One region of the Herbaspirillum sp. NPDC101396 genome, then DNA from elsewhere that is predicted to be linked to it. Evidence: predicted binding sites of a transcription regulator. Region 1 holds the regulator's gene; the other holds the start of a gene.

Region 1 (9,462 bases):
GACGCGCAGGGATTCTAGTTGCGGATCGGGAGATGCGTTCATGGCGCGCATTATACCTGCTAAGAGTAGTCGCTACAGGTGCGGAGGCAGATTAGCCGGCGGTTTTACAAACTACGGTCAGACTTGCACCGGTCCCGGCATGATGTACGGGACCGGAAAAATAAAAAAGCCAGGCGAACCCGGCTTCTTTATCAAAACAGATGGAACGACTTGGCGTAATGAATTACGCGTGGTCGCCCGCAACAGCAACAGTCACGTCAACCACGACGTCGGTGTGCAGAGCAACCGACACAGCGTGATCGCCAACGATCTTCAGAGGACCTTGTGGCAGACGAACTTGCGCCTTTTCGACCGGGAAACCTTGCTTTGTCAGCGCGTCAGCGATGTCAAAGTTGGTCACGGAACCGAACAGACGACCGTCAACGCCGGACTTCTGGGTGATCTTGACTGTCAGGCCGGCCAGTTTTTCGCCTTGGGCTTGTGCTGCTGCCAGCTTTTCAGCGGCGGCTTTTTCCAACTCGGCGCGCTTCGCTTCGAATTCAGCGATAGCGGCTGTTGTGGCGCGGCGCGCCATGCGTTGCGGGATCAGGAAGTTACGTGCGTAACCGTCCTTGACGCGGACGACTTCGCCCAGACCACCGAGATTAACGACTTTTTCCAACAGAATGACTTGCATGTTTTTCTCCTATATCTCGTCGTCAATTACGCGTTGTGCAGATCTGTGTATGGCAGCAACGCGAGGTAGCGTGCGCGCTTGATCGCTGTGTCAACTTGACGCTGATAGTGTGCCTTGGTGCCGGTCAGACGTGCTGGCATGATCTTGCCGTTTTCTTGCACGAAATCCTTCAGAGTGTCGACGTCTTTGTAATCGACTTGCTCAACACCTGCGGCTGTGAAACGGCAGAATTTTTTACGCTTGAACAGCGGGTTTTGCTGTTGGCGTTTTTGCTTCAACTTGCTTTTATCGAACTTTTTACCGAATGCCATTTTGCGGCTCCTGATATCTAAAATTGAGTGGTTCTAAACTACAGATTCAAAATCAACGATGTGAAACACGAAGCTTTTGCTGTTGCGATTCCTGCGCGCCATGAAACCGCTGAACTTGAGCATCTCGCCGAGACCGGCCCGGTTAAGCCGACCTGAAATTTCGCCTGCAGCGAATGCAGTGATTTCAAACTCGACCAACCTCTTGATGCCCGCTTCCGTCTGCTCCGATTGGTGCTGCAACTTCGCAGTCACTACCGGGATGCCTGCCGGGGTGTAACGTATGACGTCACGCTCGGCGATGGTGGCAACAAACTGAAAGTGATTCACGCTCCCTGATGCTTTTCTATCGCAATGTCAGCAATTAAGCCGCTGGTGCTTCTGCGCGATTGCTCTTTACTGCGTCTTCCTTCTGGACAGCCTTCAGGATTGGCGAAGGACCGGTTTCGGCCTTCTTCATCTTGACTGTCAGGTGACGCAACACTGCATCGTTGAACTTGAAGCCGGTTTCGATTTCGGCCAGAGTTTCGCCGTCAACTTCGATATTCAGGCAAACATAGTGTGCTTTTGCCAGTTTTTGGATTTGGTACGCCAATTGACGGCGGCCCCAATCTTCGACACGGTGAATCTTGCCGCCGCGTGCAGTAACGATGCCTTTGTAACGCTCGATCATCGCTGGAACTTGCTCGCTTTGGTCCGGATGGACGATAAATACGATTTCATAATGACGCATGTAGACTCCTTTATGGACTGATTAACAAATCGCCCACCTCGGCGTCAAGACGAGTGTGGGAAGAGGAAAGCCCGCAATCATATACCAGAATGCCAAAAACCTCAATGCTTTCAGGCATTTGCCGTGGAACAGCGCCCACAGATCGGAAAACGGTCGATGACATGATTTCAATATTGCAGATTGACACTGCTTTATAACTGTATAAAAATACAGACTGTTTATGCAACCAGCATAACTTCCCCGAAAGCCGACATGCTCAAACTGACCGCTCGCCAGGAACAGATTCTGAATCTGATCAAAGACGCCATCGAAAACACCGGCTTCCCGCCTACACGAGCAGAAATCGCCAATGAGCTGGGCTTCCGCTCCGCCAATGCCGCCGAAGAGCATCTGCAGGCGCTGGCGCGCAAAGGCGCCATCGAAATTTCTCCGGGCACCTCGCGCGGAATCCGCCTGCGAGATGGATCGATTACCAATCCTGGCCGCCAGATGGCGCTGCCCCACCCTGCACTCATGCAGCTGCCGCTGGTCGGCCGCGTCGCCGCCGGCTCGCCGATCCTGGCGCAAGAACATATTGAGAGCAATTACAACGTCGACCCGGCGCTGTTTTCGGCCAAGCCGGACTACTTGCTGAAGGTGCGCGGCATGTCGATGCGCGATGCCGGCATTCTGGACGGCGATCTTCTCGCGGTAAAAAAGGCCGATCAGGCGCGCAACGGACAGATCGTCGTGGCGCGCATTGGTGACGACGTTACCGTCAAGCGCTATCGCAAGACCGGCTCACTGATTGAATTGTTGCCTGAAAATCCCGACTTCAAGGTGATCAAGGTCTCTTCCGAAGAGGAAAACTTCGCCCTGGAAGGCTTGGCCGTCGGCTTGCTGCGCAGCTGGAATTGATCCAGTCGCGAGCAGCACCCAGATAAAGCCCGCTAAATCGCGGGCTTTTTTTACGTCTGTTTGCAAGATCGAAACCGGAATTGCATCATATGATATGCACAGCTTATTGCGACCGGATCAAGCACTACAAGACACTCTTCCGCTCGCAAAGCAGCACAACTACTTAATCCGGCAAGGAATCACAATGTCAACGCGTAGCAGCAACAAGCCCGCCAACAAGAGCACTCAACCCAATGTCAAAGATCTCCTGGCCGTAAGAGAGTGCCTGAGCTTGCTGGACGATCACAAGGTCGACGAGGCAAAAGTACTATGCGCCCAGGTGCTCAAGCGCGCGCCGAATCTTGTCTATGCCAATCATGCCTGGGGCTTGATCGCCATGCATAAGAATGACTATGTCACGGCAGAGGCAGCCCTGCGCAAAGCCGTGGCGGCAGACCCGAAAAATTCCGAATACGTTGCCAACCTGGCGACCTCCGTCCTCAACCAGGACAGGATCGATGATGCCATCGCACTGTACGAAGAAGCCATCAAGCTCAACAGCGAGAACAAAGATGCACGCATCGGCTTGGCCAACGCCCTGCACGAAAAGAACGATCCTGACGCCTCGATCGCCTACTTCGAGGACGCCGTCAAACGCAATCCCGATGCGCCCGGCCCGCTGTCCCACCTGGGCAAGGCCCTGATCGATGCAAAGCAATACAAGGAGGCCGTCGGCGTCCTGTTCAAGTCCTTGCAACTGCAAATCAATTTCGCTCCGGCACACACCAACCTGGGCATCGCCTTCCAGGAAATGGACATGCTCAAGGATGCCCTGGAATGCCACAAGACCTCCCTGCTGCTGGACCCCACGGACATCTACGCGCAAAACAAGATAGCCGACACGTACATCAAGCAAAAAGACTACGACAAGGCCAACGAGCACTATCGGCGCGTCCTGGAGCTGGCGCCCAAGGATCCGAACAGCTACACCAAACTCGCATCGAGCCTGTTCACCCATCAGGATCGCTACGAAGAGGCCATGGCGCTGTTCCACCAGGCGCTTGAGGTCGATCCCAAGCATCCGGTGACGCTCAACAATATCGGCGCAACAATGTATGACTACGGCGAGACGGTGTCTTCGTTGCAATATTTCAAGGATGCACTCGCGCTCAAGCCCAACTACCTGACCGCGCAGCACAATCTTGCGCTTGGACAACTTCTGGCCGGCGACCTGAAAGACGGCTGGGCCAATCACGAAAGCCGGCTGGAAGTCAAAGAGCGTCGCTACGTCTATAAATTGATCCACAAGCTTTTCGGCCTGATCCCGAAATGGGACGGCAAATCCTCGCTCAAGGGCAAGTACATCCTGCTGATGCACGAACAAGGCTTCGGCGACAGCATCCAGTTCGTCCGCTACGTCCACAAGCTGCTGGAGCAAGGCGCCCGCGTGGCCCTGCATGTGAAAGATCCGCTCGCTCGCCTGTTCCGCAGCGTGTCCGATCAGGTGACCCTGGTGCGCGAGAACGATCCGCTGCCCAAATGCGACTGCGCTTACGTGCTGATGAGCCTGCCGCACGCCCTCGGCACTGATCGTGTCGAAGATATCCCATCCTATCCATCCTACCTGTCCGCAGATCCGCTGGACGTCAAGAGCTGGAAAGACAAAATGGACTCGCTTGCCGGCAATACCGGCGATTTGCGCGTCGGCTTCGTATGGGCCGGCAATCCGGAGCACGGCAATGACCGCAAGCGTTCGATTCCGCTGGAGACCTTCGCACCGCTATTCAATACACCTGGCGTCCAATTCTTTTCCATCCAGAAAGGACTGGCCACACCGGAACTGGCCAAGCTTCCCAAAGAACTGCCTGTATACAATATAGGCGACGCCTTTAACGACTTTGCCGATACGGCCGCAGCGATGGCTAATCTGGATCTGATTATCAGCGTCGACACCTCGGTGGTCCATCTGGCCGGCGCGCTCGGCCGGCCAACCTGGACGTTGCTGGCCCACACCCCGGACTGGCGCTGGCTGAATGACCGCGAGGACTCGCCGTGGTATCCAAGCATGCGCCTGTTCCGCCAGCAAAGCCGCAACGACTGGCCTACCGTTATCGACAAAGTGGCTTCAGAGCTTGCGATTCTGGCACAAGAGAAAAAGAAAAATCCTTCCTAATCAAACACTTGCCGCATCCAAGCGATGCGGCAAGCCCCCAAAAACACCACGCCGCAATCCCCCGCCATCTCCCGAAGCATCAAAATTGGAACTTTTCCCGGAATACCAGCTAAAGTTTTCTTAAATAGCGTCGAAATAAGATTTGCTTGACGTATAGAAGCACGCAGTTTTAGGTCGGACAGCATTGGAAAAATTTTTTTGCGATAAACATTAAACTTTTTCCGATACCGTCCGATATAGCTAACAACAGCGGTTTGAACGCCTGAGGCTTTAGGTAAAAACCAAAGTTAAGCACTGAAACTCGGATTTATCGGCCTCAAATCTTAGGAGAATTAACATGGCATCAGTCATTAATACCAATATTGCGTCGCTTAACACGCAACGCAACCTCAACACCTCGCAATCGTCGTTGAACACTTCGATTCAACGTTTGTCTTCCGGTTTGCGCGTCAATAGCGCAAAAGACGACGCTGCAGGCTTGGCAATTGCCGACCGCATGAATGCTCAGGTCAAAGGCCTGGCAGTTGCGCAACGTAACGCCAACGACGGTATCTCCCTGGCTCAAACCGCTGAAGGCGCACTGAGCACAGTTACCGACAACCTGCAACGTATGCGCGAACTGGCTGTCCAAGCTTCGAACGGTTCGAACAGCGCTCAGGATCGCAAGACTCTGAACGACGAATACAAGCAACTGTCGGATGAAACATTCCGCGTTCTGAACGGTACAAACTTCAACGGTCAAAACCTGTTCACAGGTATCGGTTCCGGCGCCAGCGCTGGCACAGGTTCCGATAACGCCAACGTTTCGGCTTCCCTGACACTGACTTTCCAAGTCGGCGCCAACGTTACCGACAACAAGCTGAACGACCAAATCAGCATCTCGCTGTCCGACTTGTCCAACGACAAGACCATCTCGACAGTTATCGGTACCAGCGCCAAGGGTCTGATCGGTCTGGGCGTGACAACTTCGGTTGACGCTGCTCAAGTGACTTACACTTCGGCCAAGGCAGCTCTGGACAACCTGTTCGCAACAGGTTCGACAATGACATCGACAGCACTGGCAGCTTCTGCTGTGACTCTGCAAAGCGCTATCGACACCGCCAAGCTGTCCCTGGACAAGGCGATCGCCGATCCATCGGCACAAAGCGATGCGCAAAAAGCGATCAAGAACCTGGACAACGCGATCAACCTGATCTCGTCCAAGCGTGCAGAGTTCGGTGCGGTCCAAAACCGCTTCAGCGCCGTTATCAGCAACTTGCAGATTTCGAGCGAAAACATCACCGCCTCGCGCAGCCGTATCATGGATACCGACTACGCGGCAGAAACTGCAAACCTCACACGTGCGCAAATTCTGCAACAAGCAGGTACGGCGATGCTCTCGCAGGCGAACTCCGCACCGCAAAGCGTCCTGTCTCTGTTGAAGTAGTCTTAAGAGCCATGTAGGATAATATGCGGAGAATATGCAAGTATTCTCCGCATATGCCTTGATGAAGGAGTAAAAACATGTCGATTTCCCCGCTTAATATCACTGCTGCAGGCGACTCTGGTTCGTACACGCCGGTGCAGCCGTCCAATACAAAACCAGATCCAGTGGTATCGACAGTTGCGCCTGCAGCAACCCCGCAAGCGCAACGTTCCACCGAAAGCGATGTGGCTGATGCTGTTGATAAATTGAATGACTTTGCAAGCAAGAATGCATCGGACCTCAATTTTTCGCGCGATCAGGAAACCGGTAAAACGATTGTGAAAGTTGTCGATACGGCAACCGACGTCGTCATTCGCCAGATTCCGACCGAAGAAGCTGTTGCTATCGCAAAGTCGATTGATAAGATGCAAGGTTTGCTGATCAATCACAAGGCGTAAGTCTGCTACGAACTGTTGGAGCATTTTAATATGCATGCGCAAGCGCCATATTTGCGCATGATATATTTCGCCCCGGTAGTTCATAACAGATTTTTGTTTTTCTGTTGCATGTCATCAGAACCCCATCAAGAGTTGACACTCAATTGATGTGAAGCCAGCCAGCTTTATCACTCTTGTCTGATTTCAGCATCGCATTTTGCGCTCAGCGCATAGATTTCAGGAGATAGCATGGCCACCTCTACCGGGACAATTTCAACCTCGGCAGGTCCCCTCGACGTAGCGACCCTCGTTTCCAAACTGATGGGTGCTGAGGCCAAGGTTCTCGATCCGCTTACCTCGCAAGCCAGCAGCTATAACAGTCTGATTTCCGCTTACGGAAATCTGAAAAATGCGGTTTCCACATACCAAAGCGCCCTGAAGGGCCTGACTGCTGCCAGTTTTGCTGCGCAAAAGTCCACTGTGTCCAATAGCGGTACCGGCACGACGTTGACGACTGATCCGTTCACAGCCGACGTGAACACCGACGACTCCACCAAGGTATTGGCGCAAAAGATTCAGTCTGCCGGTTACCCGAGCTCGCAACAGTTCGCTGCCGGCGACTCTGTCGCGATCAAAATCGGCACCAATCCGCCGACCTTCGTTACCTTGCAGGCCAATGCCACCCTGGCCGGCGTCCGTGATGCGATCAATGCCTCCAAGGCCGGCGTCACCGCCAGCATCGTGACCGACGGCACGGGCGATCACCTGGTCATGGAATCGAACACTGCCGGGACCGCCAACACTATCAAGGTGCAGGCGAACAACAGCCTGGCCGGCCTGGCTTACGATCCGTCGAGCTCTACGCCGAGCACTGTGACGCAAATCCAAGCGCCACGCGATGCCACTGCGGCGGCTTCGGGTACTTATTCCGTGTCGGTGTCGCAATTGGCGCAGGCGCAAAAAATCACGTCCACCGGTTTTGCTGCCGGCTACTCGTTTGACTCGGGCATTCTGGCAATCAAGACCGGCACCGGCTCGACCGCCATCATCAAACCGGCGACCAACACGCTGGCCGGCGTACGCGATGCGATCAATGCAAGTGATGCGGGCGTGAGCGCTACCATCGTCAGCGACGGCACAGCTGCCCATCTGGTTCTCACAGCCAAGGACAGCGGCTCCGCCAACTCAATTCGTGTTACCGGCACCGGCAGCTATTCGGCGCTGACCTTCGACCCGAGTGGCAAGTATTCGTCGCCAGGTGTCGCCACAGGGCAGACGTATGACGCAGGTACCGGAGCATTGACGCTGAAAGTCGGCAATACGACCACCAGTGTCGCCCTGTCCGGCGCAGGCAAAACCCTGCAGGACGTGCGTGACGCGATCAATACCGCCAATGCCGGCGTGACTGCCAGCATCACCAATGACGGCACGCAAGACCATCTGGTCCTGACGCCATCCGGCACCGGCGCGACCAGCCCGGTGTCCTTGACGGGCACTGGCGACTTCGCCAATCTGTCCGGCAGCACGATGGGACAATTGCAAGCTGCGCAAGACGCGAAACTGAGCATTGACGGCACCACCGTCACCAGCCCGTCGAATACAGTCAAGGACGCCATTTCGGGTGTTACGCTGAATCTGACCAAGGTCACCACGGCGGCGGACAATTTCTCACTGAGCATTTCCAACGACACGACCGGCGTGACGTCCACTGCGACCACCTTCGTCTCCGCGTACAACGCGCTTGCGAAGGCCATCACCTCCCTCACCCAACAGACGCCGGCGACCACGCTCGGCCAGGCTGGTACCTCTTCGCCACTGGCAAGCGAGAGCTCGGTACAAAGCATCCTGACCCAGTTGCGCAGCGCGCTGCTGGGCAACGTTCCAGGCGGCAGCGGCATCAGCTCGCTGACCGACATCGGCATCGGGTTCCAGAAAGACGGCACGCTGGCGCTGGATGCGACCAAATTGTCGACTGCGACCACCAAGAATTTTGCGGGCATTGCCAATTTATTCACATCGACCGCGACTACCAACGCCGATGGCACGACGACCGGAACCAATGGTATTTTGACCAACGTACAAAAATTGGTCGACGGCTTCCTCGCCGATGGCGGTATTATTGATACCAAGACCAAGGGATTGCAGGCCAGCCTGAAGATCAACACGGATCGCCAGACTGTCATCAACACCCGCTTGACCAGTATGCAGGATCAATACACCAATCAGTTCAATGCACTGAACTTGACGCTGGCCAGCATGGCGGCTACGCAAAGCTATCTGACGCAGCAATTGGCCAACCTGCCCAAAGCCAGCAGCTGATCGTTAAGCGAACACAGGAGAGGATAATGTTCGGAACCATGCAACGAGGCGCAAACGCCTATGCGAATATCGGCGTTGAAACCGGTGTGATCGCAGCAAGTCCGCACAAGCTGATCACCATGCTGTTTGATGGCGCCCTCGTTGCGATCGCGATGGGCCAGAAATACATGAAAGCCGGCGACATCAAGAACAAGGGCGAATCGATCACCAAGGCCATTCTGATCATCGAGAGCGGCTTGCGCGCCAGTCTGAACAAAAATGTCGGCGGTGAGATCGCCATGAACCTCGATGCGCTGTACGAGTACATGGGACGCCGCCTGCTGTCGGCGAATATCGAGAATTCGCAGGAAACGCTGGATGAAGTGCATGGCTTGCTCGACGGGCTGCGCGAAGCATGGGAACAAATTACTCCGAATGCGGCTGACAGCTCGCAGGCAGCTGCCTGATTGCGGCAATCGACGATTCTTCACTCACAGTCACCCGAAAGCAAAACACCATGGACGGTGCAGAAGTCATTTCCCTTTACGAGTCGATT
Region 2 (6,823 bases), on a different contig from region 1:
TTTTGCAGCGCAATATAGGATAAACGGCAACATAAGCCGCAGTCTTCCGGCATCGCAGCCGGTCATCCTCGCGCCCGCATTGAAATCCGGCAGTCCGGCATCATTTTAATGACATGCCGCTGCGCCCCACTTCTGTTCAGTTCATTAAGAGTATTTTATGACCATGCCCAAACACGCCAAGGTTTTGATTCTCGGTTCCGGCCCCGCCGGCTACAGCGCTGCCGTCTACGCAGCACGCGCCAACCTCAATCCGGTGCTGATCACCGGCGTCGAGCAAGGCGGCCAGCTGATGACCACCACCGACGTCGAAAACTGGCCCGGCGATCCGATGGGCGTGCAAGGACCGGAACTGATGCAACGCCTGTTGAAACACGCCGAGCGTTTCAATACGGAAATCATTTTTGATCACATCCACACGACCAAGTTGTCGGAACGGCCATTCCGCCTGATCGGCGACTCCGGCGAATACACTTGCGACGCGTTGATCATCGCCACCGGCGCGTCGGCGCAATATCTCGGTCTGCCTTCCGAAGAAGCCTTCATGGGCAAAGGCGTGTCCGCCTGCGCCACCTGCGACGGCTTTTTCTATCGCGGCAAGGAAGTCGCCGTGGTCGGCGGCGGCAACACCGCGGTCGAAGAAGCGCTGTATCTGTCCAACATCGCCAGCAAGGTCACCATCATCCATCGCCGCGACAAGTTCCGCGCCGAACCTATCCTGATCGACCGCCTGCTGCATAAGGTTACCGAAGGCAAGATCGAGATCAAGTGGCATCACACGCTGGAAGAAGTCGTCGGCGATGAAAGCGGCGTCACCGGCATCAAGATCAAGTCGACCCAGGACGGCAGCGTCACGCCGATCACACTGCACGGCCTGTTCATCGCCATCGGCCACAAGCCGAACACCGGCATCTTCGAAGGCCAGCTTGACATGCAGAACGGCTACATCAAGACCCGCACCGGCCTGGAAGGCTTCGCCACCGCCACCAGCATCAACGGCGTGTTCGCCGCCGGCGACGTGCAGGACCATATTTACCGCCAGGCCATCACCAGCGCCGGCACCGGCTGCATGGCCGCGCTGGACTCCCAGCGCTATCTGGAAGGCTTGGAGTAACTAGCTCAGCTCGTCATCCTCAGCCCTCCCTCTTCATCGCGGGAGGGCTTTTTCAATTCTTACCGGTACGCGAATCATGGCGACTATCAAGGATTTTTCGGCGCTCAAGTCATTGCGCAAGGATCTCAAGGCGCAGGAAGAAGCGCGCCTCGCCGCCGAACGCCAGCGCGTGGAAGATGAAAAGCGCCTGCGCGCCGAAGCCGACATTTTCCGCAGCAGCATCGGCAAGATAGCGCCGCTGCGCAGCAACGAAAAAGCCGCCCTGTTCCCGCCGCAACCCTTGCCGATCGCGCGCCACCACATCGCCGACGAACAGGCGGCGCTGATGGAATCGCTGTCCGACGAATTCACCTTCGACACCCTGCTCGACACCGACGAAAACCTCAGCTTCGCGCGGCCCGGCGTGGGCAGCGACGTGCTCAGCAAATTGCGGCGCGGCCATTGGGCAATCCAGAACCAGCTCGACCTGCACGGCCTGCGCCGCGACGAAGCGCGCGAAGCGCTCGGCGAATTCCTGCGTCAGGCGCGCCGGCGCGGCCAGCGCTGCGTGCGCATCATCCACGGCAAGGGACTGGGTTCGGTCAACAAGGAGCCCGTGCTGAAACAGAAGGTGCGCAACTGGCTGGCGCAGAAGGACGAAGTCATCGCCTTTTGCCAGGCGCAGCCGGCCGACGGCGGGTCAGGTGCACTGATCGTACTGCTGCAATCGAGCGCGCCGGCCAACCGCTAGAACCTCTAGCGAATTTTCAGTATCTCGGCCAGCCAGTCGACAAACACGCGCACACGCGGCGACAGATGCCGGTTGTGCGAATACACGATCGCCACCGGCAACGGCGGCGGTTTGAATTCCGGCAGCACTTCTTCGATCACGCCCTGCGCCAGCAAGTCCTCGGCGCCCAGCAAAGGCGCCTGCACCAATCCCAGTCCCGCCAGGCAGCACGCCATGTAGGCCTCGGAACTCGCCACCGATACCTGGCCGCGCAACTTCAGGGTTTTCAGCTCGCCGTTCTGCATGTATTCCCACGGCAGTTCGCGGCCGGTGCGGCTGGAAAAATAATTGATCATCACGTGCTGCTCCAGCTCCGCCAGCGTGCGCGGGCGGCCGTGGCGATCGAGGTAGGCCCTGGAGGCGCAAGTGATCTGCTCCATCGCGCCGATGCTGCGCGCAATCAGCGTCGAATCGCTGAGGATGCCGACGCGCACCACGCAGTCGACGCCTTCGCCGATCAGGTCGACGAAGCGGTCGCTGGCATTGAGCTTGACCCGGATGTCGGGATAGCGCGCGAAGAACTCCGGCAGGCGCGGAATCACGCTCTTGTGCGCCAGCCGCTCGGGCAGGTCGACACGCACCACGCCTTGCGGCTGCTCGTGGTCGAACAGGTTTTCGACATCCTGGAATTCCGCCAGCAAGCGCTGGCAACGTTCAAGGTAAGCCGCGCCGTCATCGGTCAGCGTGACCTTGCGCGTGGTCCGCTGCAGCAGGCGCACGCCGACGCGCTTCTCCACCGCCTGGATGGCGTTGGTCACGGTCGCCGCCGGCAAGCCCATCTGCTCCGCAGTCTTGCTGAAGCTGCCCAGTTCGGCGACGCGCACGAATACTTCCATTGCCTGAAGACGGTCCATGATAATTATTGATATTCGAATAAAGAAATCATTTTAACGCCATTTATTCGAAATTCAATAAGTTCGACAATACCCTCCATGCGCCGAAGAACGACCGCTGTCGCCTCCGTTCCGGCTGGCATCCCTACTTTTCACCTGGAAGGAATCATCATGGAACATCGCACACTCGGCCGCAGCGGCCTCTCCTCCTCCGCCCTCGGGCTCGGCTGCATGGGCATGTCGGATCTGTACGGCCCGGCCGATGAACAAACCGGCATAGCTACCATCCACGCCGCTCTGGACGCCGGTGTAACGCTGCTCGACACCGGCGACTTCTACGGCATGGGTCACAATGAAATGCTGATCCGGGACGCCTTGCGCACGATCGGCAGCGGCAGTCGCGACAAGGTCCAGCTGAGCGTGAAATTCGGCGCCATGCGCGACGCCGGCGGCAACTGGGTCGGCATGGACAACCGCCCGGCGGCGGTGAAGAATTTCCTGGCCTATACGCTGCGTCGTCTCGGCGCCGACCATATCGACATCTATCGCCCGGCGCGCCTCGATCCATCCGTGCCGATCGAAGACACCGTCGGCGCCATCGCCGAAGAAATCAAAGCCGGCCGCGTGCGTCACATCGGCTTGTCGGAAGTCGGCGCGGACACCTTGCGCCGTGCTCACGCCGTGCATCCGATCACAGATTTGCAGATCGAATATTCGCTGATCTCGCGCGGCATCGAAAAGGACATCCTGCCGACCTGCCGCGAACTGGGCATCGGCATCACGGCCTACGGCGTGCTGTCGCGCGGCCTGATCAGCGGTCACTGGGATGCGTCGCGCCAGCTGGCGGCGAACGACTTCCGCAGCCATAGCCCGCGCTTTTCGGGCGACAACCTGGCGCATAACCTGGCGCTGATCGACGTGCTGCGCAGCGTCGCCGCCGACAAAGAGGCTACACCGGCTCAGGTCGCGATCGCCTGGGTGCTGGCGCAAGGCAGCGACATCGTGCCATTGGTCGGCGCACGTCGCCCGGAACGCCTTGCGGAGTCGCTGGGCGCACTCAAGCTGGTGCTGACGCGCCAGGATCTGGCGCGCATCGAAGAAGCCATTCCAGCCAATGCTGCGGCGGGCGAACGTTATGCCGCGCATTCGATGGCGCACTTGGACAGCGAGAAATAGACGGAAGCAGCGATGCCCGCGCCGGTCAGAACAAGTTGAACTGGCCGGACGGCGAGGCGCGCGCCGGTCGCGCGGGCGCCACGAATTGCGACGCATCAAGCATGTCGAACCAGCCGCGCTCATGCATGCCGCTGCGCTGCACGGCTTTTTCAAAACGCTGGCGTATCAGCTCGGCCCACACGCCTTCGCCGCGCATGCGCGTGGCGAAATCGGAATCGTTGTCCTTGCCGCCGCGCATCTCGCGGATGCGGTTCATGACGCGGTTTGCCCGTTCGGGAAAGTAGGTCTGCAGCCATTGCTGGAACAGCGGATTGACTTCCCACGGCAAGCGCAGCACGGTGTAGCCGGCACGCCTCGCGCCGGCCTCTGCAGCCGCCGCGATGATGTCTTCCAGTTCGGGCTCGTTGATGAAGGGAATCACCGGCGCAACGCTGACACTGACCGGAATGCCTGCTTCGGCCAACGTGCGGATCACCCGCAGACGGCGCGTCGGCGTGGCCGCGCGCGGCTCCAGCTTGCGCGCCAGCGCCGGGTCTAGCGTGGCGATGGTGACGGCGGCGATCACCTGCCGCCGTTCAGCCATCGGCGCGAGGATGTCGATGTCGCGTTCGACCAGCGAGGACTTGGTGATCAGCGCAGCCGGATGCCGGCAATCGCTGAGTATCTGCAATACGCGCCGCGTGATCTGCAGCTCGCGCTCGCAGGGCTGGTAGGCATCGGTGTTGATGCCCACGGTGATCGTCTCGGGCACATAGGACGGCTTGGCCAATTCGCGCAGGAGCAATTCCGGGGCATTGGTCTTGGCGAAAATCCTGCTCTCGAAGTCCAGTCCCGGCGACAAGCCCAGGTAAGCGTGTGTGGGACGTGCAAAGCAGTACACGCAGCCATGTTCGCAACCGCGATACGGATTGAGCGACACATTGAACGGCAGGTCGGGCGACTTGTTGCGGCTGATGATAGTTTTGGCGGTTTCTTCGGTGATGATGGTGCGCACGGTTGCCGGTTCGTCTTCTGCGCCATTTTCTGATTCAGGCGCCCCCCAGCCGTCGTCGAAGCCGACGCGCTGCTCCACCTCATAGCGCCCCTGTATGTTGCTGACCGCGCCACGGCCCTTGCGCGCATCGAACACCCGCGTGAAAGTCTCGCCTTCGCTCTCGCGTACTTGCGTGATTTGCAACGGGACTTTGCGGTAGCCGGACTTGCTCATGGGGTCATCGCCTTGCATTGGAATACTGTATATATAAACAGTATTTTAAACCAAATACAGCGATGTTCGTAAAGACCGGACAAGCCAGTGAATCGACGGCTTCAGTTCATGAAGCGCGCATCCTTGGTCATGGTCGCAATGTCCACGTACATCGATCCCTGGTGATTGGTGGCGGAGAAATTGACGACATAGCCGCCACCGTCGTAGTTGCGCGCATTGATGCTTTCGAGCGCACGGATCAGGCGCTCGCGCGTCAGATTACGCCCTGCCCGCTTCAAGCCTTCAACCAGCACGCGTGCCGCAATGTAGCCTTCCAGGCTGGTGACGGTGAATTCCTCGTAGCCTGACTCAGCCATGCGCTTGCGGTATTCGGCAACGAGCGGCATCGAAATGCGCCAGGGCAGCGGCACCACTTGCGTGACCAGAATGCCGTGCGCCAGCTCGCCCAGTTCGCTGGCCAGTTGCTTGTTGCCGACGAAGGACACGGCAAAGAACTGCCCGAGGAAGCCGCGGTTGCGCAAGCTGCGCACGATGCGGGCGTTGATCTGGGAGTCGGCATGGACCAGCATGACGACATCGGCCTGCACGCTCAGTGTCTTGTCGATCAGGGGCTCGAGGTTGACGCCGCCATGGTTGATGCCGATGCTGGTCAGCTCGATGGCTTCGCGGCGGGCGCGACTATCGACGTCCTGCTTGATCATCACGCCATATTGGTCTTGCTGATACAGCAGCGCCAGCTTGCGTATGCCGAGCCAGTTCATGTTGCGCAGGAAGTAAGCGTATTCGTCCGCATAACTCGCACGGATCGAAAACAGATGTCGATCGAACGATGCATGAAGCGCACCGCCGGTGAACGGCGCAAAGAAAGGCACGCCCGCACGCGAGGCGATCTGCAGGCCGGCCTGGCTGGTCGGCCATCCGACGAATCCGAACAGCGCAAACACGCCGTCACGCTCAATCAATTGACGCGTGTTATAGGCGGCGAGGGATGCAGAATATTGGTCGTCGCGGGTACGCAGCTCAATGCGTCTGCCATGCACACCGCCTTGCTGGTTGATCTTGTCGAAGTAGACTTTGGCGCCGATCAACACCTGGCGCGCGTATTGCGCAGTGGGCCCCGACATGCCGGCCGATTGTCCGAGCAGGATGCGGGTATCGGAGACGCCGGGGTCGGCGTCGGCATGTGCGGGGGAGAACAAGCACGTTAACAAAAAGATCGGAAAAATTCGAAACAACCATCGAAGCTGCTCCGACATGCGATCTCCCCTTCACGGTGTTATACCGCTTCCGCTCCTGTCTCGCCGGTGCGGATGCGAATGACCTGTTCGACTTCCTGCACAAAAATCTTGCCGTCGCCGATCTTGCCGGTGCGCGCCGCCTTGATGATGGCGTCGACCACCGGTTCCACCACGCTGTTGTCGACCACGACTTCGATCTTCACCTTGGGCAGGAAATCGACAACGTATTCAGCGCCGCGATACAGCTCGGTATGGCCCTTCTGACGGCCGAAACCCTTGACTTCGGTAACGGTCAGTCCGGTGACGCCGACTTCGGCCAGCGACTCGCGCACTTCGTCCAACTTGAACGGTTTGATGATAGCAGTGACTTGCTTCATGGCTATTCCCTCCTTATAAAATGTCGCAGAAAATCGAATTAAATCAATGAAAGTTTTTACGAAACACTCTTAATTATGCGCAGCGAACAACGTAATGTTATTCGCGGAATCT

The links. The regulator LexA, encoded in region 1, represses DNA repair genes until DNA is damaged. The targets are predictions, from matches to a motif close to ACTGTATNNNNATACAGT.
Region 2: ACIROY_RS11270 (PA0069 family radical SAM protein) is a predicted target of LexA. The motif match lies at 5,121-5,138, and genes of this name have one in related genera.

What each region holds. Positions count from the first base shown of each region.
Region 1 is NZ_JBIWNT010000007.1:35,093-44,554, forward strand. Features, by position in the region: gene ACIROY_RS22100 (replicative DNA helicase) at 1-51, opposite strand, end outside; gene rplI (50S ribosomal protein L9) at 224-676, opposite strand; gene rpsR (30S ribosomal protein S18) at 703-987, opposite strand; gene priB (primosomal replication protein N) at 1,021-1,314, opposite strand; gene rpsF (30S ribosomal protein S6) at 1,349-1,717, opposite strand; gene lexA (transcriptional repressor LexA) at 1,970-2,614, shown strand; gene ACIROY_RS22130 (tetratricopeptide repeat protein) at 2,799-4,766, shown strand; gene ACIROY_RS22135 (flagellin) at 5,104-6,192, shown strand; gene ACIROY_RS22140 (flagellar protein FlaG) at 6,270-6,629, shown strand; gene fliD (flagellar filament capping protein FliD) at 6,858-8,927, shown strand; gene fliS (flagellar export chaperone FliS) at 8,954-9,373, shown strand; gene ACIROY_RS22155 (flagellar protein FliT) at 9,424-9,462, shown strand, end outside.
Region 2 is NZ_JBIWNT010000003.1:350,038-356,860, reverse strand. Features, by position in the region: gene trxB (thioredoxin-disulfide reductase) at 158-1,111, shown strand; gene ACIROY_RS11285 (Smr/MutS family protein) at 1,188-1,841, shown strand; gene ACIROY_RS11280 (LysR family transcriptional regulator) at 1,847-2,734, opposite strand; gene ACIROY_RS11275 (aldo/keto reductase) at 2,885-3,889, shown strand; gene ACIROY_RS11270 (PA0069 family radical SAM protein) at 3,915-5,096, opposite strand; gene ACIROY_RS11265 (ABC transporter substrate-binding protein) at 5,198-6,295, opposite strand; gene ACIROY_RS11260 (P-II family nitrogen regulator) at 6,373-6,711, opposite strand; gene ACIROY_RS11255 (NAD+ synthase) at 6,809-6,823, opposite strand, start outside.